Regions from separate parts of the Phyllobacterium sp. 01N428 genome, predicted to be linked through region 2. Evidence: riboswitches for the same ligand, from Rfam matches in the RefSeq annotation. Region 2 holds a riboswitch; each other region holds the start of a gene.
The links. A riboswitch is a leader RNA that binds a small molecule or an ion and turns the genes downstream of it on or off. The one in region 2 is predicted to bind cobalamin.
Positions count from the first base shown of each region.

Region 1: linked by a shared signal. The riboswitch ahead of AC1DNI_RS06480 (ABC transporter ATP-binding protein) and the one ahead of AC1DNI_RS12440 (aromatic ring-hydroxylating oxygenase subunit alpha) in region 2 are both predicted to bind cobalamin.
Region 3: linked by a shared signal. The riboswitch ahead of bluB (5,6-dimethylbenzimidazole synthase) and the one ahead of AC1DNI_RS12440 (aromatic ring-hydroxylating oxygenase subunit alpha) in region 2 are both predicted to bind cobalamin.

Region 1 is NZ_JBFTRH010000001.1:1,322,132-1,332,294, reverse strand. Features, by position in the region: gene AC1DNI_RS06495 (transglutaminase family protein) at 1-367, opposite strand, end outside; gene AC1DNI_RS06490 (circularly permuted type 2 ATP-grasp protein) at 376-2,772, opposite strand; gene AC1DNI_RS06485 (transglutaminase family protein) at 2,864-6,202, opposite strand; cobalamin riboswitch at 6,357-6,570, shown strand; gene AC1DNI_RS06480 (ABC transporter ATP-binding protein) at 6,856-7,659, shown strand; gene AC1DNI_RS06475 (ABC transporter substrate-binding protein) at 7,656-8,603, shown strand; gene AC1DNI_RS06470 (FecCD family ABC transporter permease) at 9,730-10,163, shown strand, end outside.
Region 2 is NZ_JBFTRH010000004.1:121,950-132,112, reverse strand. Features, by position in the region: gene AC1DNI_RS12455 (NAD(P)/FAD-dependent oxidoreductase) at 1-135, shown strand, start outside; gene AC1DNI_RS12450 (3-methyl-2-oxobutanoate hydroxymethyltransferase) at 148-945, shown strand; gene AC1DNI_RS12445 (FAD-binding oxidoreductase) at 965-2,056, opposite strand; gene AC1DNI_RS12440 (aromatic ring-hydroxylating oxygenase subunit alpha) at 2,057-3,298, opposite strand; cobalamin riboswitch at 3,416-3,614, opposite strand; gene AC1DNI_RS12435 (L-fuconate dehydratase) at 3,747-5,030, opposite strand; gene AC1DNI_RS12430 (fumarylacetoacetate hydrolase family protein) at 5,088-5,933, opposite strand; gene AC1DNI_RS12425 (SDR family oxidoreductase) at 5,949-6,683, opposite strand; gene AC1DNI_RS12420 (MaoC/PaaZ C-terminal domain-containing protein) at 6,717-7,172, opposite strand; gene AC1DNI_RS12415 (Gfo/Idh/MocA family protein) at 7,173-8,255, opposite strand; gene AC1DNI_RS12410 (L-rhamnose mutarotase) at 8,262-8,591, opposite strand; gene AC1DNI_RS12405 (mandelate racemase/muconate lactonizing enzyme family protein) at 8,594-9,706, opposite strand; gene AC1DNI_RS12400 (ABC transporter ATP-binding protein) at 9,711-10,163, opposite strand, start outside.
Region 3 is NZ_JBFTRH010000002.1:282,465-292,627, reverse strand. Features, by position in the region: gene AC1DNI_RS09475 (CaiB/BaiF CoA transferase family protein) at 1-483, opposite strand, end outside; gene AC1DNI_RS09470 (lysophospholipase) at 486-1,442, opposite strand; gene ettA (energy-dependent translational throttle protein EttA) at 1,926-3,575, shown strand; gene AC1DNI_RS09460 (BglII/BstYI family type II restriction endonuclease) at 3,582-4,364, shown strand; gene AC1DNI_RS09455 (MT-A70 family methyltransferase) at 4,334-4,978, opposite strand; gene AC1DNI_RS09450 (MOSC domain-containing protein) at 5,216-5,824, shown strand; cobalamin riboswitch at 5,852-6,033, shown strand; gene bluB (5,6-dimethylbenzimidazole synthase) at 6,080-6,841, shown strand; gene AC1DNI_RS09440 (DUF2293 domain-containing protein) at 6,774-7,091, opposite strand; gene AC1DNI_RS09435 (ArsR/SmtB family transcription factor) at 7,219-8,226, shown strand; gene metF (methylenetetrahydrofolate reductase [NAD(P)H]) at 8,226-9,152, shown strand; gene AC1DNI_RS09425 (DMT family transporter) at 9,647-10,163, opposite strand, start outside.

The sequences.
Region 1 (10,163 bases), on a different contig from region 2:
CGGTCGAGTTCAGAAAGTGATGCGGCGCGTCCGCGGCGATTGACCGGACGCTCCTTATTTCCTTCTGAAGGCCAGCCATGTCCGGCGATACATCGAGCATTGTCGGCGGACGTGTGACATTTACCCGCGCCGTCATCGTCACATCGAGCGTCTCGTGCGGATTGCGGTAGGCTATCGATGTTACGGTGTTGGCGAAGAAATCGGTAAACTCGGATCGTTCGGCCGCAGACGGGTCGAAGGACAGGCTTGAGGCGATCACCCGCTGGATGCCCGGCATCGTCTGCGGCATGACTCGAATATGGTGACGCCCGCCGGCGGCGGAGCGCTCATAATCATAGTGGAGATGCAGGCGGATATTGTAGAGCATCGGTCGCCTCAGGCGAAATAGGTGTCGGAGATCGTATCGGAGAGCACTCCGATTTCATAGGCAAGTCCATGGAGCTTATCCGGCGTGAGCTCCGACGCTTCCATAATGGCAAGGTCGGTGTGGAGCCGAAGCACCTTCTTCATAAGTACCGGCATCTCGGTGCTCGAATCGCGCGCCGGCAGAAGCCCGAACTCCGTCTTCAGGGCCTCCAACTGGAAAAGAATGGAGCGCGGGTTGAGCGGATCGAGCGTCAGAAGATCGAGCACGCTGAGGCGCCCGGAATAAACACTGTATTGGCGCCGGTGGGTCATGACGCTGTCGCCGATCTCCAGCAGCATTTCGAGCGCCCCATCCGCTGCGTCCGGACGCGATAGCGTTGCCAGGATGCGCGCCATGCCGATGCTGCGCTCGATGCGGCGTCCGATTTCGAGGAAGCGCCAGCCGGTGAACCGGTACATGTTCTCGTGCACGAGGCCGGAAAAGCCGGCAAGCTTGCGCAGAACGATGGTCATTGCCCGGGTTGTGTCGTCGCCCGCAGCCACCGCATCATGAAAACGATGGATCGTCTTCGAAAGGTCCCGCAACGCAAGCCAGCCATCCGGCGAAAAGCGATCGCGAATACGGCTGGCGCTGAGCATCGCGCCGTCGATCGAGCGCGAGAGACCCTTTGGAATGGCGCTGTCGAGATCGACGCCGAGAGGCTTCAGATAGGCACGCATTTCCGCGAGCAGCGGAAGTTCCCTGTTGGCCGCCTCCGCATGACGCGCATGGCAGGCCCGGAGGATGCGCGCGGTTCCTTCCGCCCGCTCGATATAGCGTCCCATCCACATGAGGTTTTCAGCAGCACGGCTAGGAAGCGTTCCCGGCACGTTGCGCCGGAAAGCGTCATCCTCGCGCGGCAGCAGCGTGTCCTTGCCGACCGGTCCGCTGCTCGTGATCCACACGTCGGCGGCCTGCCCGCCACGCTGCATGGCGATCGCAGCGGTATCTAGTGTAAGGCCCACGCGCGCAAAACCGCCGGGCAGAAAGCTCCAGCCATGCTTGGTCCGCGCGGCGAAGACCCGCAATACAAAGGGGCGCGGTTCCAGCTTGCCGTCGACATAGACCGGCGTCGTCGAAAGCTTGACCGCCTCCTGCCCGACAAGGCTGCGCCCGTCATACCTCAGCCGTGCAAGCAGTTCGCTGCGTGCGCTATCGTCAAGGCCGGCGCCGAGCGCGGTCGCGCCCATATCTTCGAACGGCAATTGTCTCGACATTGCCGGTCCCACCATCATCTGGTCGAGGTGGTCCATGACGTGCCGGCGCTCCTTGTCCTGGCCGCACCACCATGTTGCGATGCTCGGCAGCGCAAGGTCGCGCCCATGCAGCGCGTTGGAAATGGCCGGGAGAAACGCCAGCAAGGCCCGCGTCTCCAGGATGCCGGAGCCTAGTGCGTTGACGAGCGAGACAGAACGTTGCCGGAGAGCCCCCACCATGCCGGGGGTGCCAATCCAGGAATCTGCCTTCAGTTCAAGCGGATCCATATAGGCGGCGTCCATCCGTCGCCAAAGCACATCCACGGGCTTGAGGCCCGAAACGGTGCGCACCATGACCTTGCCCTTGCTGACGGTGAGATCATCACCCTCCAGCAGCATGAAGCCGAGATAGCGCGCGATATAGGCGTGTTCGAAATAGGTTTCGTTGTTGGGTCCGGGCGTGAGGATTGCTGCACGTCCCTGCGGATTCTTAACCTGCGCCTGCAGCGAATCGCGAAACTCCTTGAAGAACCCGGCAAGCCTGTGAACGTTCATGGACGCGGAAACATCCGCGAGGGCCCGCGTACTTGCGACGCGGTTTTCAAGGGCAAAACCCGCACCCGACGGCGCCTGCGTGCGGTCGCCGAGAACCCACCACCTGCCGTTGGGCGCCCGGCCGAGTTCGAAGGCGCAAAAATGCAGAAAATGCCCGCTCGCCGGTTTCACGCCTGCCACTGCATGCAAATATTCGGAATTCGAAGCAATCAGATCGGGGGGAAGCAGGCCCTCGCCGATCAGCCGGTTCTCGCCATAAATGTCGGCGACGATGTCTTCCAGGAGATCCGCGCGCTCGGCAAGACCGCGCGTGATCGACTGCCAGTCATGCTCGTCAATCAGAAGCGGGATATGCGCCAGCGGCCATTCTCGTTCCTGTGTGCCGGTTTCGTCGTAGACCCGGTAATAAACGCCCGCATCGTGCAGATATTGGCTGGCCTTGGCAAAGCGGGTCGCGAGCTTTTCAGGACCGATTTGATCGAGTTTGCGAAGGAGTAATTCCCAACCCGGACGCACTGCGCCGGATGGGTCGATCATCTCGTCGGCAACATTGGGCAGCGGTTGATAACCCGCGAGCAGCCCTGATACGTTTGGCGCTCTCACGGGCGATGGCATGGTTGCACACCCCCCGGGCCGCGGTGGCGGGGCATTTGGCTAGACAGAGCCGGGGTAAAACTCAGACTCATCCGATCTCGCATTCGTCGCATCAACTTGGCCGTGGCCGCCTGAGGTCGAGGGTCATCGGAAACTCGCCGGAAGGCTGCTCCTTCCTGAGTTCATAGGCCCCCGCCGTGTGTCCCCGCGCTTCGAACCTGGCAAGGCGGCGCGCCTCCGCTTCGTTCGAATTCACGGGAAAAGTATCATAGCTGCGCCCACCCGGATGTGCGACATGATAGACGCAGCCGCCGATCGCCCTACCCGACCATTGATCGTAAATATCGAATACAAGCGGCGTATTGACCGGGATCATCGGATGCAGCCCGCTGCGCGGCTGCCACGCCTTGTAGCGTACGCCTGCGACCGCCGTACCCTGCGTTTCGGTCATCCGCAGCGGGACTTCGCGCCCGTTGCAGGCAACGCTGTGGCGCGCAGGATTGAAGTTCTCCATCTTCACTTGCAATCTTTCGACCGAACTGTCGACGAAGCGCACCGTCCCGCCGATTGCGCCCTGCTCGCCCATGACATGCCATGGCTCCAGCGCCTGGCGCAGTTCCAGCTTGACGCCCTCGCGCTCGATCTCGCCGCAGAACGGAAAGCGGAATTCGAGCTGCGCCTCGAACCATTCCGGCCGGAACTCGAAGCCGTTCTCCCGCAGATCGGCGAGAACATCGAGAAAATCGGCCCAGACAAAGGCAGGCAGCATAAAGCGATCGTGGAGCGACGTGCCCCAGCGGACGAACCCGCCCTCGATGGGCTTGTTCCAGAAGCGTGCTACCAGCGCCCTAACCAGCAATTGCTGTGCGAGGCTCATGCGGGCATTGGGCGGCATTTCAAAGCCGCGGAACTCGACGAGGCCAAGCCGTCCCGTTGGTCCGTCAGGCGAGAACAGCTTGTCTATGCAGATTTCCGCCCGGTGGGTGTTTCCAGTGACGTCGATCAAAAGGTTGCGGAAAAGCCGGTCGACCAGCCAGGGCAGAGGCGGTGCACCTCGACCCGGCATCGGCACCTGCGCCATGGCGATTTCGAGCTCGTAGAGACTGTCATGGCGCGCCTCGTCGATGCGCGGGGCCTGGCTTGTCGGACCGATAAAGAGGCCGGAAAACAGGTAGGACAAGGATGGATGCCGCTGCCAGTGAAGGACAAGGCTCTTCAAGAGATCCGGCCGCCGCAGGAACGGGCTGTCATTTGGCGTTTCGCCGCCGACAACGACATGATTGCCGCCGCCCGTGCCGGTGTGCCTGCCGTCGACCATGAATTTGTCGGCGCCGAGGCGCGACTGGCGCGCTTCCTCATAGATCGCCGTTGTCGTTTCGACGCACTCACGCCAGTTGGCGGCAGGATGGACGTTGACCTCGATGACACCCGGATCCGGCGCTACGCGAATGACGTTGATGCGCGGGTCCTGCGGCGGACTGTAGCCCTCGATATGAACCGGCAGTCCGAGCTTCGCAGCAGCAGCCTCGGCGGCGCCGACGAGTTCGAGATAGTCCTCCAGCGCTTCAACCGGCGGCATGAACACGCTGAGGCGGCCCTCCCGCGGCTCAACGGAGATCGCGGTGCGCACCGCGCCGCCAATATCGCCGAGTTCCTGTTCGACCCGCTCCTGCTGACCCCCTTCGGCGGCTGTGAATGACGCGACGGCCTGCGGCGTGTCCCGGGCCGCCGGATCTGCTTGAGCAATCGAGTCGGCAAGCGGTCCGCGATCCACGGACGGGTCCACGGGCACGATATAGGGATATTCCGAAGGCGGGACATGCGGCAGCGCTCCGAGCGGCAGGCGGTATCCGACCGGCGAATCCCCCGGCACCAGAAAGAGCCTGCCACGGCGTGTCGTCCACTTTTCGCTGCGCCAGCGCGGGCCGGCAACAGCCTGGCTGTTCCAGCGCTGTACCGGAAGCACATATCCCGTCGGTTCAGTCAGGCCACGTTCGAAGACCCGGGACATGCGGCTGCGCTCTTCCGGGTCCTTGAGTTTCGAATTGGAGGGATCGACATTGGCCGGCAGGTTGCCTTCCTTGACCAGCCACTCGGCCGGATCCTCATAGGCCGGCGCGACCATCTCCGTCTCGACGCCGAGAACATTCGCCATGCCGGTCAGCAATTGTTCCGCGTCCGCCGGCTTGATCTTGCCCTTGCTGTTTTCGGCAGCGATGAGGTTCGGATCGACCCAGATCGGCTTGCCGTCCTTGCGCCAGTAGAGCGAGAACGTCCAGCGCGGCAGGCTTTCGCCCGGATACCATTTGCCCTGCCCATAATGCAGGAAGCCGCCGGGCGCAAAGCGATCGCGCAGTCGGCGGATCAGCATGTCGGCCTTTTCGCGCTTGGTCGGGCCGACCGCATCGGTGTTCCATTCGCCGGATTCGAAATCGTCGATCGACACGAAGGTGGGCTCACCGCCCATGGTCAGCCGCACGTCGCGCTGCTGCAGCATCGCATCGACCTTATCGCCCAAAGCATCGAGCGCTGCCCAGGATTCGTCCGAGAACGGTTTGGTTATGCGCGGGTGTTCGGAGACCCGTGTCACATGCATGTCGAAATTGAACTCGACATTGGCGGGTTCGGCCATGCCGGAAATCGGGGCGGCATTCCTGTAGTGCGGCGTTGCGGCGAGCGGAACATGGCTTTCGCCGGTCAGAAGGCCCGAGGTCGGATCAAGTCCGATCCAGCCCGCGCCCGGCAGGTAAACCTCGCACCACGCGTGAAGGTCGGTGAAATCCTTGTTCGTCCCCGCCGGGCCATCGAGGGCGACGAGATCGGGTTTCAACTGGATCAGATAGCCGGAGACGAACCGGGCCGCGATGCCGAGATGGCGCAGGACCTGTACGAGCAGCCAGCTGGAATCGCGACAGGAACCGGTCGCGACGCCGAGCGTCGTATCGGGCTCCTGCACGCCGGTTTCCATGCGGATGACATAGCCAACCTCGCGCTGGATACGCGCATTGAGGTCGACGACGAAATTCACCGTATTGGTCGGGTTGCGGTCGATCGTTGCAAGAAACGCGCTCAGCAGCGGACCCATTGGCTCCGGCTTCAGATAGATCGAGAGGTCGTCCCGGATATCCTCAGGATAGGCGAAGGGCCACGTCTCCGCGATCGGCTCGACGAAGAAATCGAAGGGATTGTAGACCGTCATGTCCGCAACGAGGTCGACCTCGATCTTCAGTTCGGTGACGGGCTCGGGAAACACAAAGCGGGCGAGAAAATTCCCGTAGGGATCCTGCTGCAGGTTGACGAAGTGATTGGAAGGGCTGACTTTCAGGGAGTGGCTGAGAACCTTCGTACGCGAATGCGGCGCAGGCTGCAGGCGAATGACCTGAGGTCCGAGCATGATCGGACGGTCATATTTATAGTGCGTCAGATGGTAGACCGCAGCGTGAATTGCCATATCGCCTCAAATAACTAGCCGCGCATCGCGCGAAACAAACTGAAACCTAAACTACTCTCTTTCATAGGGCACGTCCTAAAATGTGCCGTTGCCAATTATTTTAGCACTTGAGAATTTTGCCGTATAAACGTGCTTGCCAGCGGAGAAATCCCCGCATAGCATCCGCGCCGATGGTTTCTCCGGGATGACAACACCGGAGATGAAAAGGGAACACGGTGAGGCGTACCCAATAGGGACCGAGACCGTGGCTGCCCCCGCAACTGTAAGCGGCGAGCGTTGCCTGACGATGCCACTGATCGAACGATCGGGAAGGCCGGGCAAAGCTGAGACCCGCGAGCCAGGAGACCTGCCATCAAGCAAACGATTCGAACCGGACGGGGTGTGCCGGGAGCGATGCGGTGTTGCCGTTTACGGATGACCTTGAGCAACTGCTGAGGCGTCCTGTGATTGGAATATCCACGTTCCCTGTTCCTGTCCCCATGAAGGACAGGCATGCACATCGACCCTCATCATCATCATCGCTTGTGCCCGCACCCTGGCTGGAACCTGCCGGTTGACATTGCTTCGCGTTTGCTATCATACGATATAACATTACATCAGTTGATCGAAGTTTCCTGCGTGCGAGGATCTTCGATTGCCGGAAAACGCCAGCCATGAGTTCCATCCTTCTCAGCGCCGACACGGTCAGCTATCGAATCGGCGGCAAGTGCCTGGTCGAGGTTGCATCGCTGCAAATTCCACGCGGATCGCGGCTCGGCATCATCGGTCCAAACGGCGCCGGCAAATCCACGCTGCTGCGGATGCTGGCAGGGCTTGCAGCGCCAACAAGCGGAGCAATTCATATTGAAGGCGAGAATATTAGCCGCTTGACCCCGCTGGAGCGGGCACGCCGCTTCGCCGTGGTCGGCCAGACGGATACGCCGGACGGCCAGTTGCGCGCCATCGACTACGTGGCGCTTGGCCGTATCCCCCATGGCGGACTCTACAGCGCCGCGACGGACCGCGAGATTGTTGGGGAAGCCATGGACCGTGCCGGCGTCGCGTCGTTTGCGGCCCGGACGGTTGGTTCGCTGTCCGGCGGCGAGCGGCAGAGGCTGCAGCTGGCGCGCGCTCTCGCCCAGCAACCGGCGATCCTGTTTCTCGACGAGCCGACCAATCACCTCGATCCGAAGGCCCGCAGCGCCCTGCTTTCGCTCGTTTCCGGGCTCGGCATCACCACCGTCGCCGTCCTGCACGACCTGCCGCTCGTTGCGCCGTTCGCCAGCCACGTCGCCGTCATGCATGCCGGGAAGATCGTCGCCGCCGGCACACCCAACGAGACATTGACCCCGCGCATCGTCAGCGACGTGTTCGACCTCGACGTCCTGCGCCTGCGCCACCCGCATCAGGACCGCGAACTCATGGTGTTCGACGTTCCCGGCCCCGTTCAATCTGATCAGTCACGGAGACTCCCATGAAAAAAGCCCTCATCGCGCTCGCGCTCACGCTGCTGTCGGCGCCGGCATATGCCTTTCCCGTCACTGTCGACAGTTGCGGCACGCCGCTGACCTTCGACGCGGCGCCCAAACGCGCCGTCATCCAGGATATCAACATGAGCGAGATGGCTTTCGCGCTCGGCCTCCAGCCCTCGATCGTCGGCGTGACCGGCATCACCGGCTGGTACAAGCTCGACGAGGCGTTCAAGAAGCAGCTAGGATCGATCCCCGAGCTTGCACCTAAATATCCGACCATCGAGAACCTCGTCGCCGCCAATCCCGATTTCTTCTTTGCCGGCTGGTATTACGGCATGAAGCCGGGCGGCGACGTTACGCCGGACACGCTCGCGCCCTACGGTATCAAGACGCTCGTCCTGACGGAGAGCTGCGTTCATCTCGACAAGAATCGTCCCGCCGCCTCGATGGATTTGCTCTATGGCGATATTGAAAAGCTCGGCAAGATTTTCGGCAGGGAAGCCGAGGCCAACAAGCTGGTCTCTGGCTGGAATGCGGAGCTTGCCGCGATCAAGGGCAAGATCGGCGGCAACGGCGACACGCGCGTCTTCCTGTATGACTCCGGTGAGGACAAGCCGTTCACGGCCGGCAAGTTCGCCATGCCGTCGGCATTTATCCGCGAAGCCGGCGGCGTCAACATCATGGACGACATGGAGACGAGCTGGGGCACGACGTCGTGGGAAACGGTCGCCGCGCGCAACCCGCAATTCCTCGTCCTTCTCGATTATCAGGATGATGCCGGCTACCAGAAGCTTTTGAATTTCCTGAAATCGCACCCGGCGATGAAGGAGACGGATGCGGTGAAGAACGAACGCTTCGTCGCCCTGCGCTACGCCGAGATCACGCCCGGACCTGCCAATATCGAAGCCATCGGCAAGATCGCTCGTGCGATGCATCCGGAAGCATTTTGAGGGGTGACCAGCAACGCGCCTCCCGGCTGCTGCGCAGCCACCCTCCCCACAAGGGGGGAGGGAAAAGGCGGCGCCATGCATACGAAAGCCTTTGACGAAATGATCCACTTACCCCCCTCTGCCCTGCCGGGCATCTCCCCCACAAGGGGGAGACCGATTGGCGGCTTCGCACACTCGCTACTCGAACGAGGCGTTGGCTTCTGCGGGCTCGCGCCTTTCCCTCCCCCTTGTGGGGAGGGTCGGACCGAAGGTCCGGGGCGGGGTTCTTGCGACCGCGAAGCCCTTCGAGGCATCCCAGGCACGCCCCTCCCGGCTGCTGCGCAGCCACCCTCCCCACAAGGGGGAGGGAAAGGCGGCGCCATGCATACGAAAATCATTGACGAAAGTGATCCACTCACCCCCCTCTGCCCTGCCGGGCATCTCCCCCACAAGGGGGGGAGATCGATTGGCGGCTTCGCACACGCGCTACTCGAATGCGGCGGTGGCCTTTGCGGGCTCGCGCCTTTCCCTCTCCCCTGTGGGTTGGGACGGACCGAAGGTCCGGAGCGGGGTTCTTGCGACCGCGAAGCCCTTCGAGTCATCACAGGCACACCCCTCCCGGCTGCTGCGCAGCCACCCTCCCCACAAGGGGGAGGGAAAGGCGGCGTCATGCATTCGAAAGTCATTGACGAAATGATCCACTCACCCCCTCTGCCCTGCCGCCCATCTCCCCCACAAGGGGGGAGACCGATTGGCAGTTTCGCACATTCGCTACTCGAACGAGGCGTTGGCCTTTGCGGGCTCGCGCCTTTCCCTCTCCCCTGTGGGTTGGGACGGACCCGAAGGTCCGGGGCGGGGTCCTTACGACGGCGGAGCTATTTGTTTCATCCCAGGCACGCCCCTCCCGGCTGCTGCGCAGCCACCCTCCCCACAAGGGGGAGGGAAAGGCGGCGACGCATTTGAAAGTCATTGACGAAATGATCCACTCACCCCCCTCTGCCCTGCCGGGCATCTCCCCCACAAGGGGGGAGACCGATTGGCTTCCGGCGCTTAGTCCAGCCGCCACCGGCAGGGTATTGCGCCGAGATGACTGCAGGCTTTTCTCCCCCCTTGTGGGGGAGATGGGCGGCAGCCCAGAGGGGGGTAAATGAGCTTCGCCCCCACGCAGCGACGCATGCTTATCGGCGCAAGCGTGGCGATGCTCGCCCTCGCCCTTGCCTCGATTGCCTATGGCTCGACCCTGATCCCGCTCGGCGACGTCATGCGTGCGCTTGCCCATGCCGCCGGTCTCAGCGACACGTCCGTCGCCGCGCCGGTGCAACGCATCATCATCGACCTTCGGCTGCCCCGCGTCATCCTTGCGCTGTGCGTCGGTGCGGGCCTTGGCGTCATCGGCGCGATGCTGCAGACCGTCACGCGCAACGATCTCGCCGACCCGTTCCTCTTCGGCCTCTCCTCGGGCGCGGCCGCCGGTGCCGTCTCGGTGATCAGCATCTTCGGCGATCGCTTCGGCATCTGGACCTTGCCGATTGCCGCGTTTACGGGCGGCATGCTCGCGGCCCTGCTGGTGCTGGTGCTCGT
Region 2 (10,163 bases):
AGCGGCATCGGACCCGGTAATGCTGTCGCCAAAGATATTCGCCTCGCCGAGATGTTGATCCAACGCGGCGCGCGGCCGGTTCCAGCGCAGCTTCAATCGAGTCATATCAAACTCAAATCGCTGCTCGCGGCCTAAGGCGGACAAACCATGCGAAACCTGCGCCCCACCGTCGCGGACATTCTCGCACTTAAGGGCCGCCGCCAGCTAACCATGCTGCGGGTCGAAACGCTGGAGGAGGCCGAGGCCGCCGAGCGCGCCCGCGTCGACATGCTTTCGGTACCCCCGGCGCTGCTTACGCCCGAATTTCGCGACGCCGCGCCCTCTGCCTTTACTGTGCCGGGGCTCGAATACGGCGATTTCGTCACCGCGGAAGATTACCTGCGGGGCGCGTTCATGGCACGCAAGGCAGGCGCCGACGCTGTCTATTGCGCCGCAAGTCTTGCCACGGTGCGCCGGCTTCGCGACGAGGGAATCCCCGTATGCGGACATGTGGGCCTTATCCCCTCCAAGGCGACCTGGACGGGCGGATTCAGGGCGGTAGGCAAGACCGCGACAAGCGCGCTCGAAATCTGGCGGCAGACCAGGGCGCTTGAAGAGGCAGGCGCCTTCGCCGCCGAGATCGAGGTCGTGCCGGTTGAAGTCGCCTCCGCCATCAGCGAGCGAACATCGCTTTTCATGATCTCGATGGGCGCGGGCGCGGGCTGCGATGCGCAGTATCTTTTCGCAGCCGACGTGCTCGGTTCAAATCGCGGCCATTATCCGCGCCACGCCAAAGTCTATCGCAACTTCACGGCTGAACTCGACCGCCTGCAGCAGGAAAGGATCGCGGCCTTTTCCGAGTTCGTCGCCGACGTCAATGCCAGGACATATCCGGGACCCGAACATGTCGTCGGCATGCCGCACGATGAACTGAACAGGTTCTTGCGCGAACTGCCCTCTCTCTGATCTACGGTCGCCGTTTGCCTTAAGCCTCGACTTCGACATTGCCGAGCGGCTTGGAGCAGCAGGCGAGGATATAGCCCTCGTCGATTTCCTCATCGAGGATGCCGCCATTGTGGTCCATGTCGACGTTGCCGGCGAGCTTCATAACTTTGCACGTGCCGCAAAGACCCGACTCGCAGGCGGCGGCAATGCGGATTCCAGCACCGCGCGCCGCCTTGAGGATTGTTTCGCCGGCCGCGCATGGCACTTCCATGCCGGACATCGAGAAGGTCACCGTCGCGCTCGCGGCGGCCGGCTCCGTGGAGACCCCGTCGAGCATCGGCAGAACAGGCTCGGGCGCCGGGCCGAAGCTTTCCTGATGGTAGTGGGCCATGTCGAATCCGGACGCTTCGAGCATATTGCGCACATCACGCATGAAGCTTTCCGGACCGCAGCAGAAAATGGTCCTGTCCTTGAAGTCCGGGGCGAGCAGCGGCAGCTTCGGCGTTTCGAGCCTGCCGCGTATGCCGGTCCAGACCTGCCCCATCTCGTGCTCCTTGATGAGGAAGGTCAATTTCAGGTTCGGCATGCAGCTCGTCAGATATTCGAGTTCCTTGCGGAAAATGATATCGCTCGGCCGCCGCGCGCAGGTAACGAAATTGATATCGCTCTGCGGCGCGCAATCATGCATCCAGCGCGTCATCGACATCATGGGCGTGATGCCTGAGCCGGCTGATATGAAGAGATACTTGCTGCCGGGATGCTTGCGCATCGAAAAGTCGCCGAGCGGGCCAAATGCCTTGAGGCGCACGCCCGGCATGAGATGATCGAGCATCCAGCGCGTGCCGATGCTGCCTTCCTGCGCCTTAACCGTCACGGCGACGGTGAAGGGTCGGGAGGGGCTCGATGATAATGTAAAGGTACGCAAAACCGCTTCCGGTTGCACGGGCAGCTCGAAGGTCATGAACTGGCCAGGCTCATAACGAAACCAGTTATGATTATCCGAGCGGAAGGTGAAGGTCTTCACATTGGGCGCTTCCTCGACGATCGAAAGACATTCGAGAAGATGCAGCCGGTCGTTCCACGGCTGCATCTGGTCGAGGTGCGGAAAATTCTGGGAAACGCCAATGTTCATTCAAGCAACCCTGCTGAGTTTCGTATCGCCGGAAAGCCGCGCTTCCATGGCATTGCTGTACCATTCGAGGAATTGAAGGACGCCGCCTTCATGCTCGACCGAATAGGGACCGGGTTCATAGGCCGGCGAGCGAATGCCGAACGCGTTTTCCTCGACGATGCGACGGTCCTGATCGTTGGTTTCCAGCCAGACATGCGTCAGCTCTTCGAGATTATAGTCGACACCCTCAACCGCATCCTTATGAACCAGCCACTTGGTCGTGACTTGCGTCTCGTTCGGACCGAGTGGCAAGACACGGAAAGAAATCGCGTGGTCACCAAGAATATGATTCCAAGTCGTTGGATAATGGTAGAGCAGGAGCGAACCTATGCTCCTGGCGTTGACGTCGTCGCTGAGCTGACGGCCGACCGCCCGCTTGCCCGATAGAGTATAGCTCTCGGCATTGTTGATGAGCGGAACACGGGTCGCCCGATATTGCCCATCATCAGCGATGCGGAATACGCTTGGCAGACCGGCAGCCTCGCACTTGTCCCAGTGCGATACCATTTCCGGATCTTCCTTCGAACCCTGAATTCCGGTGGCGCTCGGCGCTTCCGGGAAGGTCTTGCAAAGCTCGGGATGGTTGCCGGCGCAATGGTAGCACTCGCGGTTGTTCTCCCAGACGAGCTTCCAGTTGCCTTTTTCGACGATCGAACTCTGGAAGGCGACCTTGGTCTCCGTCAACCGGTGTGGCGAAAGATACGGCTCGAGCAGGGTGCGTGTCGGGGTGAAATCGGGCGCGATCTGCGCCAGGCAGATGAAGATGTAGCCGCTGACGCTCTCGCAATGCACCGTTTTCAGACTGAACTGGCTCGCGTCGAAATCGTCACCCATCTGGCGGGCAAAAAGCAGACGTCCGTCGAGCTCATACGTCCACTGGTGATAGGGGCAGACGAGTTTTGCCGAGCTCCCCTTCTCACCCGCGCAGATGCGCGAACCGCGATGGCGGCAGGAATTGTGGAAGGCGCGAATCTGTCCCTGGCGGTCGCGAACGATGACGACCGGGTAGTCGCCGACCTGCACGGTGAAATAATTGCCGGGTTTGGCGACTTCGCAATCATGGCCGATGAACAGCCAGTCGCGATAATAGATCGTCTCCATGTCGAGACGGTAATAGTCTGGGTCCGAGTAGAAAGCCTGTTCCAGTCCGTAGCCCGGTTTCCGGTTTCTGAGATTCCGGAGAAGTTCATTGCGAATGTCCATGTCGCGTCCTCGCCTTAAGCCTGCAAAGAACTGACTGGTGGTGACGGAGAAGAACGTCCGTACAGCCAACCTTTGTCGGCCGCACAAAGCCATGCTCCTTGATCGCCCACCGCGATCAGTCGGTTTTCCCTCAAGGCTGGTTTCCGGGCTCTGGAGTTGCCTTTTCAGACTTCACGGCGCCTTCCCGGGGTGCACTCCCAGTGGCTGTTTTGCCGCGTTTTACTCCACTACCGTTGCGGGGGCAGCGCCGGGTTTTAACCGGCTTCCCAATTCTCCGCCTTCCCTAGAAAGCGGCACCTCAAGTGATCACGATAAAAGCATCGGGCTTTGGAAAAGGATAGGTGCGGAAACGACATCCCATTTACGAACGGCGACACGCAGCATTTCGGTCAAATGGTGCGCCGCACCCTTGACCCCGGGCGCTGTCGATTTGTGGCACTGACGCCGATCATACCATCGGGCGATGCAGATATTGCCTGATCGATTCCGGCTTAATCTCGATCGAGAATCCCGGGATCGAAGGGGGCATATAGGCGGCATTGCGAATATCGCAGGGATCGACGAAATGCTCATGCAGATGATCGACATATTCGATCACCCGCCCCTCCTTGGTGCCCGATACTGCGATGTAGTCGATCATCGACAAATGCTGCACATATTCGCAGAGGCCGACACCGCCCGCATGCGGCCAGACCGGCAGATTGTATTTCGCCGCGATCAACAGCACCGCCAGCACCTCGTTGAGCCCGCCCATGCGGCAGGAATCGATCTGGACCACATCGATGGCACCTTCAGCGATGAACTGCTTGAACATGATTCGGTTCTGGCACATCTCGCCGGTCGCCACCTTGACCGGCTTGATTGCCTGGCGAATCTTGCGATGCCCGGCAACATCATCCGGGCTCGTCGGTTCCTCGATGAAGAACGGCTTGACGAAGGCGAGCTTCTTCACCCAGTCGATGGCCTCGTTGACCTCCCAGACCTGGTTGGCATCGATCATCAGGATACGGTCTGGACCGATCACCTCGCGGGCGATCGTCAGCCGGCGGATGTCATCCTCGAGATCGCGCCCGACCTTCATCTTGACGTGGTTGAATCCGGCATCGACGGCCTCCTGGCAAAGCCGGCGCAGCTTTTCATCGGAATAGCCGAGCCAACCGGCGGAGGTCGTATAGCAAGGATAGCCTTCGGCCTTGAGGGCAGCAATGCGTTCGGCCTTGCCGGCATCGGCTTTCCGCAGAATGTCGAGTGCCTCATCGCGGGTCAGCACATCGGTCAGGTAGCGGAAATCGACAATGTTGACGATTTCCTCCGGCGTCATCTCGCCGACCAGCTGCCAGACTGGTTTGCCGGCTTCCTTAGCCAGCAAGTCCCAGACGGCGTTGACGACGGCGCCGGTGGCAAGATGCATTGCGCCCTTGTCCGGCCCGATCCAGCGCAATTGGCTGTCGCCGGTGATGAAATGCCAGAAGCGTCCCGGATTTTCCTTCACCCAGTCGAGTTCAAGTCCGATGACCAGATGCTTCATCGCTTCGATGGCGAGGCAGCAAATCTCGTTGCCACGCCCGATGGTGAATGTGAGGCCGTGCCCGGCAAGACCATCCTTATCCGTATCAAGAACGACATAGGCCGCCGAATAATCCGGATCCGGGTTCATCGCGTCGGAACCGTCGAGGCCCTGCGATGTAGGGAAACGGATGTCGAAAACCCGAAGATCGGTGATGCGGGTCATGTCTTGCTCCTGAATTGCCCAGTAATCTCGTGTTCAATTTTGGTTTATCGCAAATGATCAGGTATCGGCGCGCGCCACCTGCTTCTGGTTGCCAAGGCCCTCAATTCCAAGCTCGATGACATCGCCCGCCTTGAGATAGCGCGGCGGCTTCATGCCCATTCCGACGCCGGGCGGCGTGCCGGTCGAAATGATGTCGCCGGGCTGCAGGCTCATGAACTGGCTGAGATAGGAAACGAGGAAGCCAACGCCGTAAACCATGGTCTTTGTCGAGCCGTTCTGCATCGTCTCGCCATTGACGGTGAGCCACATCTTGAGATTTTGCGGGTCGGCGATCTCGTCCTTCGTCACCAGCCACGGGCCGGTCGGCCCGAACGTGTCGCAGCTCTTGCCCTTGGTCCATTGCCCGGCACGCTCGATCTGGAACGCGCGCTCGCTGACGTCATGAACGGTGCAGTAGCCGGCGACGTAGTCGAGCGCGTCGGCTTCGCTGACATATTTTGCGGTACGGCCGATGACGACGCCGAGTTCCACTTCCCAGTCGGTCTTTTCCGAACCGCGCGGTATGAGCAGGTCGTCATTCGGCCCGACAATGGCGGAGGTCGCCTTCATGAAGATCACGGGTTCCGGTGGCACGGCCATCCCGGATTCTGCAGCGTGGTCGGCATAGTTGAGGCCGATGCAGATGAACTTTCCGGTACCGGCAACGCAGGGACCGAGACGCGGGGTGCCCTCGACGAGCGGAAGGCCATCCACATCGAGATCGGCCAGCTTTGCCAGCGCTGCCGGATCAAGTACGGCGCCCGAAAGGTCGCTGACTTTTTCCGAGAGATCGCGAATCCGGCCTTGATTGTCGAGTATGCCGGGCTTTTCCTGTCCCGGGGCGCCATAGCGTAGAAATTTCATCATTTATTCCTTTGGTTAGACCGTCCAGCCGCCATCGATATTGTAGGCTTGGCCGGTCGTGTAGGTCGCGCCGGCGAGATAGACGGCAAGATCGGCAATCTCTTCCGGCAAGCCGAGGCGTCCCATGGGCTGGCGAGCGATGAATGCCGCACGCGTCGTCGCATAGTCGCCCCCGGCGCGCATGCGCTGCTCCAGCGACGGGCTTTCGACCGTGCCGGGGCATATCGCGTTGCAGCGAATACCTTGCGTGATGTAGTCGGCGGCCACCGCCTTGGTCAGACCGAGCACCGCAGCCTTGGTCACGCCGTAGGCGAAACGGTTCGGCACGCCCTTCACGCTGCTTGCAACGGAAGACATGTTGACGATCGCGCCATCCTTGCGCTCGATCATTCCCGGCAGCACCGCCCTGATCGTGCGGATCATCGCGCGAACGTTGAGATCGAGGGCAAAGTCGAGATCGGCATCCGGCATTTCGAGGATAGAGCCGCCGTGCACGAAACCGGCGCAATTGAACAAGACGTCGATCGCCCCGATCTCGCCGATCACCCGGTTGACCTCGTCGGTCTTAAGCACATCGAGCTTGCGCGGATGGATACTGTCTTCCTTGGGCAAGGCATCGAGAAGTTGCTCGTTGATATCCGTCGCATGGACGATTGCGCCTTCGCGGGCGAATGCGAGCACGGATGCCCGCCCGATGCCCTGCCCTGCCGCCGTGATGAGAACGCGCTTGCCCGCAAGCTTGCCTGTCATTTCAAACCTCCATTTCGACACATATCGTGCCTGTCATGCACCCGATGCCCTGCGCTCGGCAATCAGGATGTGATCTGCGGCGAGAACCACCTCGTCACGCTGGTTCAGAACTTCGCAGCGCTCGACCACGCGGCCGCTGCCGGTGCGCTTTGGATCATCTTCCTTGGCGCTGATGGTCACGCGGGTCCGAATCGTATCGCCGATGAACACCGGGCGCACAAAGCGCAGCCGGTCGTAGCCATAGGAAAAAGCCACGGGATTGATCAGGCTCGCCGTGAGCCCGACGCCGATCGAAAAGATCATCGTGCCATGCGCCACGCGCTGGCCGAACGGCGTCGTCCTGGCAAATTCCGCGTCCATGTGGTGCGGGAAGAAATCGCCGGTATGGCCGGCATGCACCACGAAATCGGTCTCGGTTATCGTCCTCCCGGAGGTGACGCGTACATGGCCGAGTTCATAATCTTCGAAATAGATTGCCTGTTCGGCCATTCACGCCTCCGCCAGTTTCGCCAGCGGCGTTGCCGGCATTGCGCTCGATTCATAAGCCGCCTCGACCAGCGCCATCGTCTGCCAGCCATCTTCGACCGAACTGACCAAGGTCTCGTCTTCCCCGCTCGCGAAACGCTGCAGATTGGCCATGCGCCCAATGAAGGCATCCGGGAACCAGGCCCCTTTCAGGGGAACGTCGATCCAGTCCGAGCCGCCGCCCTTCGGGTAGATCATCAGCACGTCCGGCTCGCCGCGCGGATAGTCGAGATTGACCCCGAGCTTCACATAGGCAGCGCCTTCAGTGCCGCAGATACGGAACTCGCAGGCCTGGAACTTGCGGCCGAATTTGTGGTCGTGGTTGATGGAGAGCGCACAGCGCACTCGATCGCCGTAATCGAGAATGGCGCTCGTCCGCGTCTGCGCGACCTTGTGGTTCGGATGTCCCAGGGTTTTGGCATGAACGCCCAGCGGATTGCCGAGAATCTGGCGGATGAGATCGATATAGTGGATCGAATGCATGGCGATTTCGACCCGGGGCAGGCCAGCGAGGAACGGCCAGAGCGACCACGGCGTGTCAAGCGCCAGCCAGGCATCGAAATCGATGACGTCGCCAAGCCAACCTTGCGCGATCACATCTTTCAGGGCGAGCATCATCGGCGCAAAGCGCAGCTGGAAGTTGACGGCGGCCGTAATATTGCGCTTGCGGCAAATCTCGACGATCTCGGAGGCTTCTCCAAGGTCGCTGCCCATAGGCTTCTGGATCAGCGCGAACGATCCCTGCGGCAGCGCCCGCAACACATCCGCATGGCGCGAAGGCGGCGTCGCCAGATCGAAGATCGCATCCTTCACCGCAGCGGCTTCCGCCAGCGACGCGTAAGCGGTCACGCCCCACTGATCGGCCAGCTTGCGCGCCTTGTCGAGGTCGGGGTCAAACAGTCCGGCAATCGGAAAGCCGCCCTTCCGATAGGCGGGGTAGTGCGCATCGCCGACGATGCTGCCGGCGCCGAAGGTCACGATGGGCCTTGGCTTTTCAGGCAATGGCCAACTCTGCTGCAGGGCCGTGGGGTCAAAACGCATCACTATTCCTCATCAGTCGAGATGGAACACTTCTTCCATCGTCGCCCACCACTCGCCTTCGGCTCGGGTTTCGAGCGGAATCTGGCATGGCATGCACTCGGCCCACCATTCCTGATTCCTCGGGTCCGCCGCCATCTTCGCCATATCGGCGGCAAAATCCGTTCCGTGATATTCGAAGGTGCCGAACAGGACGTTTTCCGGCTCGCGCAGAAAGATTGTGTAGTTGCGGATATTGCAGCTCGAAATAAGCGCGAGAATCTCAGGCCAGACAGCAGCATGCAGGCGCTTGTATTCGGCGACCTTATCCGGGTTGAGCCCGATCATCATGCCCATGCGCTGCATCGTCAGACCCTTATCTCGGTGGTAAATTCCTCGACGCTCCGGCCTTTGACCGCATCCCAGTCCCAATCGATGCCGATGCCGGGTTCGGAGGGCGCCACAGCTTGGCCGTTCTCGATCTGCATCTGCGTATGCGTGAGATCATCGAGTTGCGGGATGTATTCGACATATTTGCCATTCTGGACGGCGCAGGTAAGGCTCACATGCAGTTCCATGAGGAAGTGCGGGCAGACCGGCATGTCGAAGGCTTCCGCCGTGTGCGCGACCTTCAGCCATGGCGTGATACCGCCGATACGACCGACATCCACCTGCACGATCGAGCAGGCACGCTTCTGCATATATTCGCGGAAGTGGCGGATCGAATAGAGCGATTCGCCGACCGCGACCGGTATTGCCGTGGCGGATGAAAGGCGCACATGCCCATCGATGTCATCCGCCGGCAGCGGCTCTTCCAGCCAGGCAAGATCGACATCGCGCAGCACATGCGAACGACGAATGGCCTCGTCGAGGGCAAAGCCCTGGTTGGCATCCGTCATGATTTCGAAGCCGGGACCGACAGCATCGCGCACGGCGGAAAGCCGGTCGAGATCCTCCGAGCCATGCGGCCGGCCAATCTTGACCTTGGCGCCGCGGAACCCCTTGGCCTGCGCCTGCAGCGCATCGTCAACCAGCGCCTGCTTTTCAATGTGCAGCCAACCACCCTCGGTTGTATAGAGGGGACAGCGATCCTTGGCGCCGCCTGCAAGTTTCCATAGTGGCAGGCCCTGCTTCTTCGCCCGCAAATCCCAGAGCGCCGTATCGACGGCGGCCAGCGCTATCGCCGTGATTGCACCAATGGTCGTCGCGTGCGTTGCGAATTCGAGATCACGCCAGATGGCTTCGATCTGGTCGGCATCCTTGCCGAGTATGCGCGGAACAAGGTGATCGGAAAGGAGCCGCATGACCGAGGAGCCGCCTGTGCCGATCGTATAGCTGTAGCCGGTGCCGGTTGCGCCATCGCTGTCGGTGATGGTGACGATAGGCGTTTCCTGGCTGACGAAACTCTGGATGGCGTCTGTCCGCAGGACTTTCGGCGGCAGATCCACCATGCGCAGTTCTACGCGTTCAATCTTTGCCATCGTATCAGCTCCGCAAGGTTTTGCCGGTTTCGGGCGAGAAGAGATGCGCCTGCGACAGGTCGAAACTGAACTTTACCACCTCGCCGCCGGCAATGGCGCGAGGATTGAGCATGCGCGAAACCCATTCGCGCTCTGCCATGGTGACAAAGAGCAGCGTTTCATTGCCGAGCGGCTCGGTGATCGACACCGGCAATTCGAGTTCGTGAACATCGGTGGCTTCACCGGAATTGAGGCCGTGCCCCGTCGGGTAGATATCATCAGGACGCAGGCCGAAAATCACCTTGTCGCCGGCCGCGACCTTGTTGCGGAACTCTGCCGGTAGCGGCAGGCTCTGGCCGCCCTCGAAAATGAGCTTTCCGTCCGCGACGCTGGCTTCGTTGAGGTTCATCGGCGGCGAACCGATGAAGCCGGCGACAAAGCGCGTGGCCGGACGCTTGAACACCTCGTCGGGCGTTCC
Region 3 (10,163 bases), on a different contig from region 2:
GCCGGTGACGGACATCAGCCCCGACATGCCCTGGATGATGAAATCATAGCCCGCCTGCGCCGCGTAGGGACCAGTCTGGCCAAAGCCGGTGATCGAACAGTAGACCAGCTTGGGGTTGTCGGCGCTGAGGGTTTCATAGTCGAGGCCGTATTTGCGTAGCCCGCCCACTTTAAAGTTCTCAAGAACGACATCTGCCGTCCGGCAAAGCGCGCGCACGGTCTCCTGTCCCTCGGGCGTCGCGAAATCGGCAGTAATCGAACGCTTGCCGCGATTGCAGGCGTGGAAATAGGCGGCGGAAAGGTTCTCCCCCTCGCTGCTGGTGATAAAAGGGGGTCCCCAGCCGCGCGTTTCATCGCCGCCGGCAGGGTTTTCCACCTTGATCACATCGGCGCCGAGGTCCGCGACGATTTGTCCGGCCCAGGGTCCCGCCAGTACGCGGGCAAGTTCAACGACACGGATACCTTTGAGGGGTGCATCAGGCATGATCAGTTTCGTACCAGTTCTTTCGTTGAATGTTGGGCGACGCGCAGCGCCCAGGACGCAAAATCCTGCATGATCTCGTCACGGTTGATTTCGTTGAGGCCCTCATGGCGCGTGTCTTGATAGATCCGGCTTTCGACGTCGGTGAAACCGAGGCGCAGGAGACGCTCTTCGAGGTCCTTGATCGACTTGCCTTTCGCTGTTGCCGGATCCTCGGCGCCGCCGACAAGATTGAATGGCAAGTTGCGGCGCAAGGTGGCGAGAAGAGCATCGTTGGTACCGACGTTCATGAAGTCGAAAATGTCGCGCCACATGCTGACCGTCGGGTCCCAGCCCGAAAGCGGATCGGCGAGATAGGCATCCACCTCGTCAGGATCGCGCGATAGCCAGTCGGAAGCCGTGCGGGCATTCTTGACCCTGCGGCCCCAGTCGCGAAAGGTAAGCTTTGGCAGGATCATGCTCGGGACGTCGGAACCGAGGAGCATCCGTTCTGCCCGTAAAATACCGAGCGCAAGGCGATTGAGGGACGCCGTTGAAAAGTTGGCGTTCCAGATTGCGGCCCCGCTGACATTCTCGGGGTGCTTCAGGATATAGTTGAGCGCAACCAGCCCGCCCATTGAATGGCCGAAGAGGATGAGCGGCATTCCGGGATTCCGGTTGCGGGCGAGGTGGTTGACGACGTCGACATCGTCGAGCACATGCTGGCGCCCGGCTTGTTCGGCAAAGCGTCCTGCAGGGGCTCCCGGCGCTTTGGTCAGACCATGGCCGCGATGGTCATGGGCATAAACGTGAAAGCCCCTTGCGCTCAGAAACTGCGCAAAACGGGCATAGCGCAAGGAGTGCTCGCTGACGCCGTGGCAAATCTGGACAATGCCGCATGGCTCCGCTTCTGCCTGGGAGACCCGAACGGCAAGCGCGGCCCCCGTCGCAGTGCGTATTGTCTCAACATCTTTGAATGCCATTCGCAGCCTCCCGCCCGCAATTGAAAGGGTGGCGCGCGATTAGTCAATGCGGAATAAGTCCATATCAATATCGCCCAAATTATCGCGGAGCTGCCTATTAAATAAACAGATAAAACTTTGTGCAACTTTCTTTTGCAAAACCACTTGCAATCGATAAAAACATGCCGCAGAACTTCACTCCGAAAGAAACGGGTTCTGACCTTTCGTCGCTTTTGCAGATGATCGAGCTGCCCATCTTGCCAGTTACATGGCCGTTCAAGGGAGACGAGGACGCTCCCCGAATGCGGCACCAGAGGGGAAACCGGGTGACGGAAATATCCGCGCCCGGTTTCGCTCATTTTGGGACAGGTATTATCTGAAACCAGCGTGAGGTGCGGGCCGGGCCGCGAAATAAAACGCCCGCGCATTGCCACCGGAGCGCCTTTCCCCTAAATACGGCGCAACTTCATTCACACGAATACGAACATCGGAGTGACGCGCGTTATGGCACGCCAATTCATTTATCATATGGCCGGTCTCAATAAGGCCTATGGCACCAAGAAAGTTCTCGAGAATATTCATCTCTCCTTCTATCCCGACGCCAAGATCGGCATTCTCGGCCCGAACGGCGCCGGTAAGTCGACGATCCTCAAGATCATGGCGGGAACGGATAAGGAGTTCACCGGGGAGGCCTGGCTTGCTGATGGAGCAACGGTTGGCTATCTCGCGCAAGAGCCTGCCCTCGACGCCAGCAAGGACGTCATGGGCAATGTGATGGAGGGTGTCGCCGACAAGAAGGCGATCCTCGACCGCTATAACGAACTGATGATGAACTATTCCGACGAGACCGCCGATGAAGGCGCCAAGCTCCAGGACATCATCGACGCCAAGAACCTCTGGGATCTGGAATCGCAGGTCGAGATGGCGATGGAGGCGTTGCGCTGCCCGCCGGGCGACGCCGATGTCAGCAAGCTATCCGGCGGTGAACGCCGCCGCGTCGCGCTGTGCCGCCTTTTGTTGTCGCAACCTGACCTGTTGCTTCTCGACGAACCGACCAACCATCTCGATGCCGAAACGACTGCATGGCTTGAAAAGCACCTGCGCGAATATCCCGGCGCCGTCCTCCTCATCACCCACGATCGCTACTTCCTCGACAATGTGACCGGCTGGATCCTCGAACTCGATCGCGGCCGCGGCATCCCATACGAGGGCAACTACTCGGCCTATCTCGAATCCAAATTGAAGCGCATGCAGCAGGAAGGCCGCGAAGAGGCTTCGCGCCAGAAGGCACTTGAGCGCGAGCGCGAGTGGATCGCCGCAAGCCCGAAAGCACGCCAGGCCAAGTCCAAGGCCCGTATCAAGGCCTATGACGAACTGGTCGATGCGGCCAATGACCAGCGTCCGGGCGACGCCCAGATCATCATTCCAGCAGGCGAGCGCCTTGGGCAGGTGGTGATCGAAGCCGAGAACCTCACCAAGTCTTTCGGCGACCGGGTCCTGATCGAGGACCTCACCTTCAAGCTGCCTCCGGGTGGCATCGTCGGCGTCATAGGTCCGAACGGCGCCGGCAAGACGACGCTGTTCAAGATGATCACTGGCCAGGAGAAGCCGGACTCCGGATCGATCCGCATCGGTGACACTGTCCATCTCGGCTATGTCGATCAGAGCCGCGATCACCTTAAGGGCGACAAGAACGTCTGGGAAGAGATTTCGGGCGGCAACGACATCATCAAGCTTGGCAAGCACGAGATGAATTCGCGTGCCTATGTCTCTGCCTTCAATTTCAAGGGTGGCGACCAGCAGCAGAAAGTCGGCAATCTATCGGGCGGTCAGCGCAATCGCGTGCACCTTGCCAAAATGCTGCAGTCCGGCGGCAATGTCCTGCTTCTCGACGAGCCGACCAATGATCTCGACACCGAAACGCTTTCGGCGCTCGAGGATGCGCTCGAAAAGTATGCGGGCTGCGCCGTGATCATCAGCCACGATCGCATGTTCCTAGACCGTCTTGCGACGCATATCCTTGCCTTTGAAGGTGATAGCCACGTCGAATGGTTCGAAGGAAACTTCGAGGAATATGAGAACGACAAGATCCGCCGCCTCGGCCCGGACAGTGTCAATCCGAAGCGTCCCACCTACAAGCGCCTGACGCGGTAAGGCCGCATGTTCGAGCGGCTAAAGGAACGAGGTTTTGATATACTGGCGCTTCACCACGCCGAAGCCATCGTCACCATGGACATGGCCGGCGCGGAGAACGATCTCGAAACGGTGCTGCTCGATCTGACGATCCCCGTCACCGAAATTGTCGCGGGCGGGGGAGGCGAGGCGCGGCTGACGCAGCGCCTGCGCCGTGGTCTCGCCGAACGGGGCTGGAGCAAGCGCAATATCCGCGTTCGCAAGACCGTGCGCTGGTCCGAATTCGATGAGGAAAGGGAGGTCGCCTCCCTCTCCCATGAAATCGATCATGTGAAGGCCTTCGGGCCGCAAGGCTCGGTGTTCGCGCTCGAAATCGAGTGGAACAACAAGGACCCCTTCTTCGACCGCGACCTTGAAAGCTTCAAGCGGCTGCATGCCGAGGGCGCTGTTTCCGTCGGCGGGCTTATTACCCGCGGCGAGAGCCTTCAGAACGATATGCGGACGATCCTGCGCCGCTTCGCAGATGAAAGGGCGGTCGATGAACTCGGCCAGCTCGACAGCTTCAATTACGTTCCGACGCGGCGTCAGCGCGAAATGATCCTGACAAGGGCCGAGCGGACCGGCGACTTCCGGCAAGCATGGGTGGATGCATTCGTCGGCGACAAGTTCGGCGAGGCGACGACCCATTGGCGCAAGCTGCGCGACCGCGTCTTGCGCGGCGTCGGCAACCCATGCCCGCTTGTCCTTATCGGCATACCTTCATCGGTGGTGACGTTCGATCACTCCGCGGCCTCCGCCGCCGAATTATAGGCGTAGGTCTTCCAGGTCGGCTTGTAGTCTTCGTCGGCCTGATTGCCCCAATAGGTCCAGTTTGGCCGGGTCCCGCGCGCAAAAAGTTCGAGATAGGGACCCTTCGAGCAGCTTTCGATCAGATCGTACTGCTCGTCGGGCTTGCGCGAGTGTTCGCGTTTGCGCGACGAAAGATAGTTCACCTGGCTGCGGCCCGGCGCCAGTGTGCGGGCGTTCTTGCCGCGAACGCCGAAGAGCAAGACTTCGGTGACGTTGCGGAAATAGAAGCCGACGCCGCGCCCGTCAGAGCCGCCATCCTTGCGCACCTTGTGCCAGATGATGTTCGACTTGTACTCGAATCCCCAGGATTGCATGACCCGCAGCCCTTCCGGCAGCAGCGCATTCGGCACCCACAGGTAGAGATGCGCAGGTTGCGCCGTCAGGTCGGCGATCGGCAAGGCGCAGATGTCGTCGGTCGTCATCGTGCCGTAGCGCGACAGGCGCTTGTGCTCCGGAGCGACCTTTCCGGTGCGATTGGTGAAACGCCACGGCGGATCGGCAAGGACGGTGTGATAACGCTTTCCTGCGGTTCGTTTCGCCAAATCTATGGCTGCGTCCATAACTTCAGCGTTCACGACAAACCTCCGGTGAGAAAAGAACGAAAGCAGAACACATAACGATTGTCAATCGGAGACGATTCGCCTTTCCAGTGGGTTGTAGCATGCCATAGGCGCAAGGTATTGCCGAGCCGCAATAGTTCACCGAATTCTCATGACTCTTTTTGACAGATTCATCAGGGATATTTGCTGGTGTTGCCCGCAGTTTTTCATAAAATGCGGCGGCTTTCACGGCGCATATTTTCAGGAGCGTTTATGAACGACCTTTTTTCAACCGGCCCCGAGATATTGCCCGCGCGCAAGCTCAGCGGGCGTGTCAGCGGCCTGTTCGAGGCACGCGCCGGCGATTTCGTGACGGCGCCGTCGGCGGAACTCAGGGTTACTTTCGACGGAATTGTCGGTGATTTCCATGCCGGTCCGACGCGGAAATCCGGCGGTCGCGAGCCTTGGTATCCGCGCGGCACCGAAATGCGTAACGAGCGGCAACTCTCGATTCTTGCGCCGGACGAACTCGTACAAGTTGCAGCCGGCATGGGGCTTGCCGAACTCAGGGCCGAGTGGATCGGCGGCAACATGCTGATCGACGGGATCCCGTCGCTTTCGATGCTGCCGCCACGGACGCTGATATTTTTCGAGGGTGGTGTCACGTTGAAGGTCGACGGCCAGAACGCGCCCTGCAAGATTGCCGGGCGCTCGATCGGCGAACATGCGGGAACGGCCGACCATACCGCGACTGCGCTCGATTTCGTTCGGGTCTCGCGGCGGATGCGCGGCATCGTCGCCTGGGTCGAAAAGCCCGGAACGATCGGTAATGGCGAAAAGGTGGATGTGCGCATTCCCGAACAATGGATTTATCGCCCCTGAGGCTTGCGCGCGCCCGGGAATTGTGGCGAATGATCAGGCAGGTCCGGTGCCTGCGGCAAGCGTTGCGGGAGAATCGGGAAGCCGGTGAAAATCCGGCACGTGCCCAACGCTGTAAGGGGGATGGACGCGCATTTGCCACGGAACTTTCCGGAAGGCGCGCGGCTCAGTTGAACCTCAGTCAGAAGACCGGCCGGACCTCATAGCTCGAACCGCGTGGACAGCGGCGAGAGTTTCAAGCGTTGTTGGGAGCAAACAATGCACGATAAATGCCATGGTCCGACTGCCGCCGACAATTTTTCCAAAGATGAACGCGCGGCGGTCTACAAAGCCATCCATACGCGCCGCGATGTGCGCGACCAGTTTCTTCCCAAGGCCATACCCGACGATGTGCTTATGCGCCTGCTCGATGCGGCCCACCATGCGCCCTCGGTCGGCTTCATGCAGCCCTGGAATTTCATCCTGATCAGCGATCCCGAGCGCAAGCAGGAGGTGCACCAGGCCTTCACCCGCGCCAATGAGGAAGCGAGGGCAATGTTCACTGACGATCGCCAGGCGCTTTATGCTGCGCTGAAACTCGAAGGCATCCTCAAGGCGCCGCTCAACATCTGCATCACCTGCGATCGCACCCGTGGCGGGCGCGTCGTCCTTGGCCGCACCCATAACCGTCAGATGGACCTCTACAGTACCGTCTGCGCAGTGCAGAATCTCTGGCTTGCAGCGCGCGCCGAGGGCATCGGCGTCGGCTGGGTCAGCATTTACCATGATGCCGACATGCGCCGAATCCTCGGCATCCCCGCGCATGTCGAGATCGTCGCCTATCTCTGCGTCGGCTACGTGGATGAGCTCTACCAGGCGCCGGAGCTTGAGCAGCGCGGATGGCGCAAGCGACTGCCGCTCGATGAACTCATATTTCGGGACCGCTGGAGTGGATGCGATGATCCAGAAACGCTCAGCTCGGATCATCCTCATCCGGATCGAGCAGGCGTGTCGCCCGCCACTCCGTCAGTTTCCGGTTGATCGCTTCCAGCACGAAGAAACGCGCCGACTCCTTGTCGTAACCGTCGTCACGAAGCACATCGTAATCCGTATGCTGGTGGCGGACATGCGCGACCGTCGCCAGCCACACCGCAATCGGCGGCGGCAGCGTCTTCATGTGCGGGGCATTCGCGGCGGCGCGGATCGGCTCGGAATCCGAATAGGGTACGGCCGGTAGCAGAAGTGTCAAAGCCTTATTGATGGCGCGCTGGCGGTTCGTTCCGATGCTCATGCCGCTATCCTAGCCGATTCTCGTCCTATTTCAGGCGCGGCAAAAAATGTCGTCAACGGCAAAAACAACTTGCTTATGCGGCGTTTGTCACATAAACATATCTTTATGTCTTTTGAGGATTGGAAGCATGGACAAGCGTGATCTCAACCTGGACCTGATGGTCGATACGCTGAAAGCGGCAGCCGAGCCGAGCCGCCTGCGCATCCTCGCGCTGCTGTCACGCGGGGACCTTACCGTTTCCGATCTTACCTCCATCCTCGGCCAGTCGCAGCCGCGCGTGTCGCGGCATTTGAAGCTGCTGTTCGAGGCCAGCCTCATCAATCGATACCAGGAAGGTTCCTGGGCTTATTTCCGCCTGGCCGACTCGCTGATCGTCGGTGACATCGCCCGGTCGTTGCTCGACCGCCTCGATTTTTCCGATCCTTTGCTCGAACGCGACCTCGAGCGACTTTCCTCGGTGAAGTTGCAGCGGCGCGAACGCGCAGCCGCCTATTTCAGCGCAAATGCAACGAGCTGGGATATGATCCGGTCGTTGCACGCGCCGGATGGCGCGGTGGAAGCAGCGCTCCTCAAGATCGTCGGCCGCAAGCCGTTTCAGGCGATGCTCGATGTCGGCACGGGGACGGGCCGTCTGCTTGAACTCTTCTCGCCGCTCTATATTCGCGGCGTCGGTATCGACATAAACCGCGATATGCTGACGGTTGCTCGCTCCAATCTCGATCGCGACGGGATCACCAATGCGCAGGTGCGCCATGGCGATGTCTATTCCCTGCCGGTAGACCGGGAATCCTTTGATCTTGTTACCGTCCACCAGGTTCTGCACTTCCTCGATAACCCCGCCGAAGCAATCCGCGAAGCGGCACGTGCATTGCGGGCAGGCGGGCGCATGCTCATCGTCGATTTTGCTCCGCACGAACTTGAGTTCCTGCGCGACAACCATGCCCATATGCGTCTCGGCTTCAGCGATGCGCAGATGCGCGAATGGCTTACGGAAGCCGGTTTGATGCTCGAAGAGAGCACGGAACTTGAACCGAAAGACAAGAACAAACTAACCGTCAAACTGTGGCTGGCACGCGACCCGCGCCTGCTGATTGCAGATCCCGATTTAACCTCCCGCGTCACGGAGAGTGTCTGATGAGTTTCTTTCGCCAATCGCGCCGCCCCGATATCGGTCACAATATCCGTGTGTCCTTCGAGTTCTTCCCGCCGAAGACGGAAGTCATGGAGGAACGGCTTTGGGAGACGGTGACGCGCCTTGCGCCGCTCAACCCTGAATTCGTCTCGGTGACCTACGGTGCCGGCGGTTCGACGCGCGGGCGCACCGCCCGCACGATCAACCGCATCCTGACGGAAACAGACGTCAATGCCGCTGCGCATCTTACCTGCGTCGATGCGACGAAGGAGGAAGTCGATACGGTGGTGCGCGAGTTTGCCGCCATGGGCGTCAAGCGCTTCGTTGCATTGCGGGGCGATCCGGCAAGCGGCGTAGGCTCGCACTACAAGCCGACACCCGGCGGCTATGAGAACGGCGCTGATCTCGTTGCCGGGCTGAAAGCCTTTGCCGATTTCGATATCTCGGTTTCGGCCTATCCGGAAAAGCATCCGGAAAGCCCGGATTTCGCCACAGACATCGACATGCTCAAGCGCAAGGTCGACAATGGCGCGACACGGGCGATCACCCAGTTCTTCTTCGAGAACGATCTCTACGAGCGCTATGTCGAAAAGGTTCGCCGTGCCGGTATCTATATTCCGATCCTTCCGGGCATCCTGCCCATCCACAATTTCACGCAGGTGACGAATTTCTGCTCGAAGGCGGGCACGCACATTCCCAACTGGCTGGCCGAGCGCTTCGAGGGTCTCGAGAACGACCCGCAGACGCACCAGCTTGTCGCTTCTGCAGTCGCCGCCGAACAGGTGCTCGACCTCGTCGAAAGGGGTGCGCAGGATTTCCACTTCTATACGATGAACCGGGCCGACCTTGCTTTTGCCATCTGCCATCTCATCGGAATTCGGCCGGGCAGCAATGTCGTTGAGGCCAATTTGGCCGGTGCCGCGGCATAATGCCCGGCTCTGAAATGGGAAACGGCCCGACTGCCATGATCGGGCCGCTCCATGTTTCACCTACTTAACGGTCAGAGACCATCTACGTAGCGCTCTTGTATTTACTCAGGGGATGAGTCCTACGACCATTGCACCGATAAATGCGAACGCTGCACAGATCATAAGGACATTCATCGATCGAGTTAGTCCCATCGTTTGTCTCCTGCAGTTAACCGATTTAGCATAGCGCAAATTTGCCACAGAAAAAGCCCAAATATTACGGTCTCATGACGCCGGGGTGAGAAAATTTTTGCCTGATAAACCTAAGTTTCTGAAATGAAACACATTTGACAGGGCAAAAAAATTCGAGATCACGATAAAATGTTCCGATATGGGGCATATCTTTGCACTGCAGCATTTTTGCCACTAAAGGGCGCAGAGGCCCGTTTCAGCCACAATTGGGCCATAATTGGCCCGTTCGTGGATATGTCGCTTTATTGAAAACTTTAGGTTTTTTACCGTTTTCGCATTGCGGTTATCAGGCGGCCGTCAATAGTCAACAGTCCGAGCGCGATGAGCCCCATCCCAAGAAAATCATGCGCGGCGAGCCGTTCGCCAAGAAAAATTGTTCCAAGCAGGATGGCGCTGACCGGGACAATCAGCGTCACGAGCGAAGCGTTGGTCGCGCCTGCCGTCTGCACGATGGAAAAATAAAGGATATAGGCATAGGCAGTGGACAGGAGACCAAGACCGAGGATCGCGGCCCAAACTCCGCCATCGATCGTGGCGACCTGCGGGACGCCGTCCCAGAACAGGACAATAGGTATCATGATCAACGTCGCCGCGGTCATCTGGCCAGTGGAGGTGACGGTTGGCGGAACGCCTTTGAAGCGCTTGGCGAGAATGCCCGCAAAGGCGTAGGACAGCGTTGCCGCGATCACCAGCATTTCCGCCCATAGCGGTCCGCCCAACCCGGTCAGCGCCCCTGGACCAATGAGAGTAACGATGCCGGCAATGCCGAGCAGGATGCCG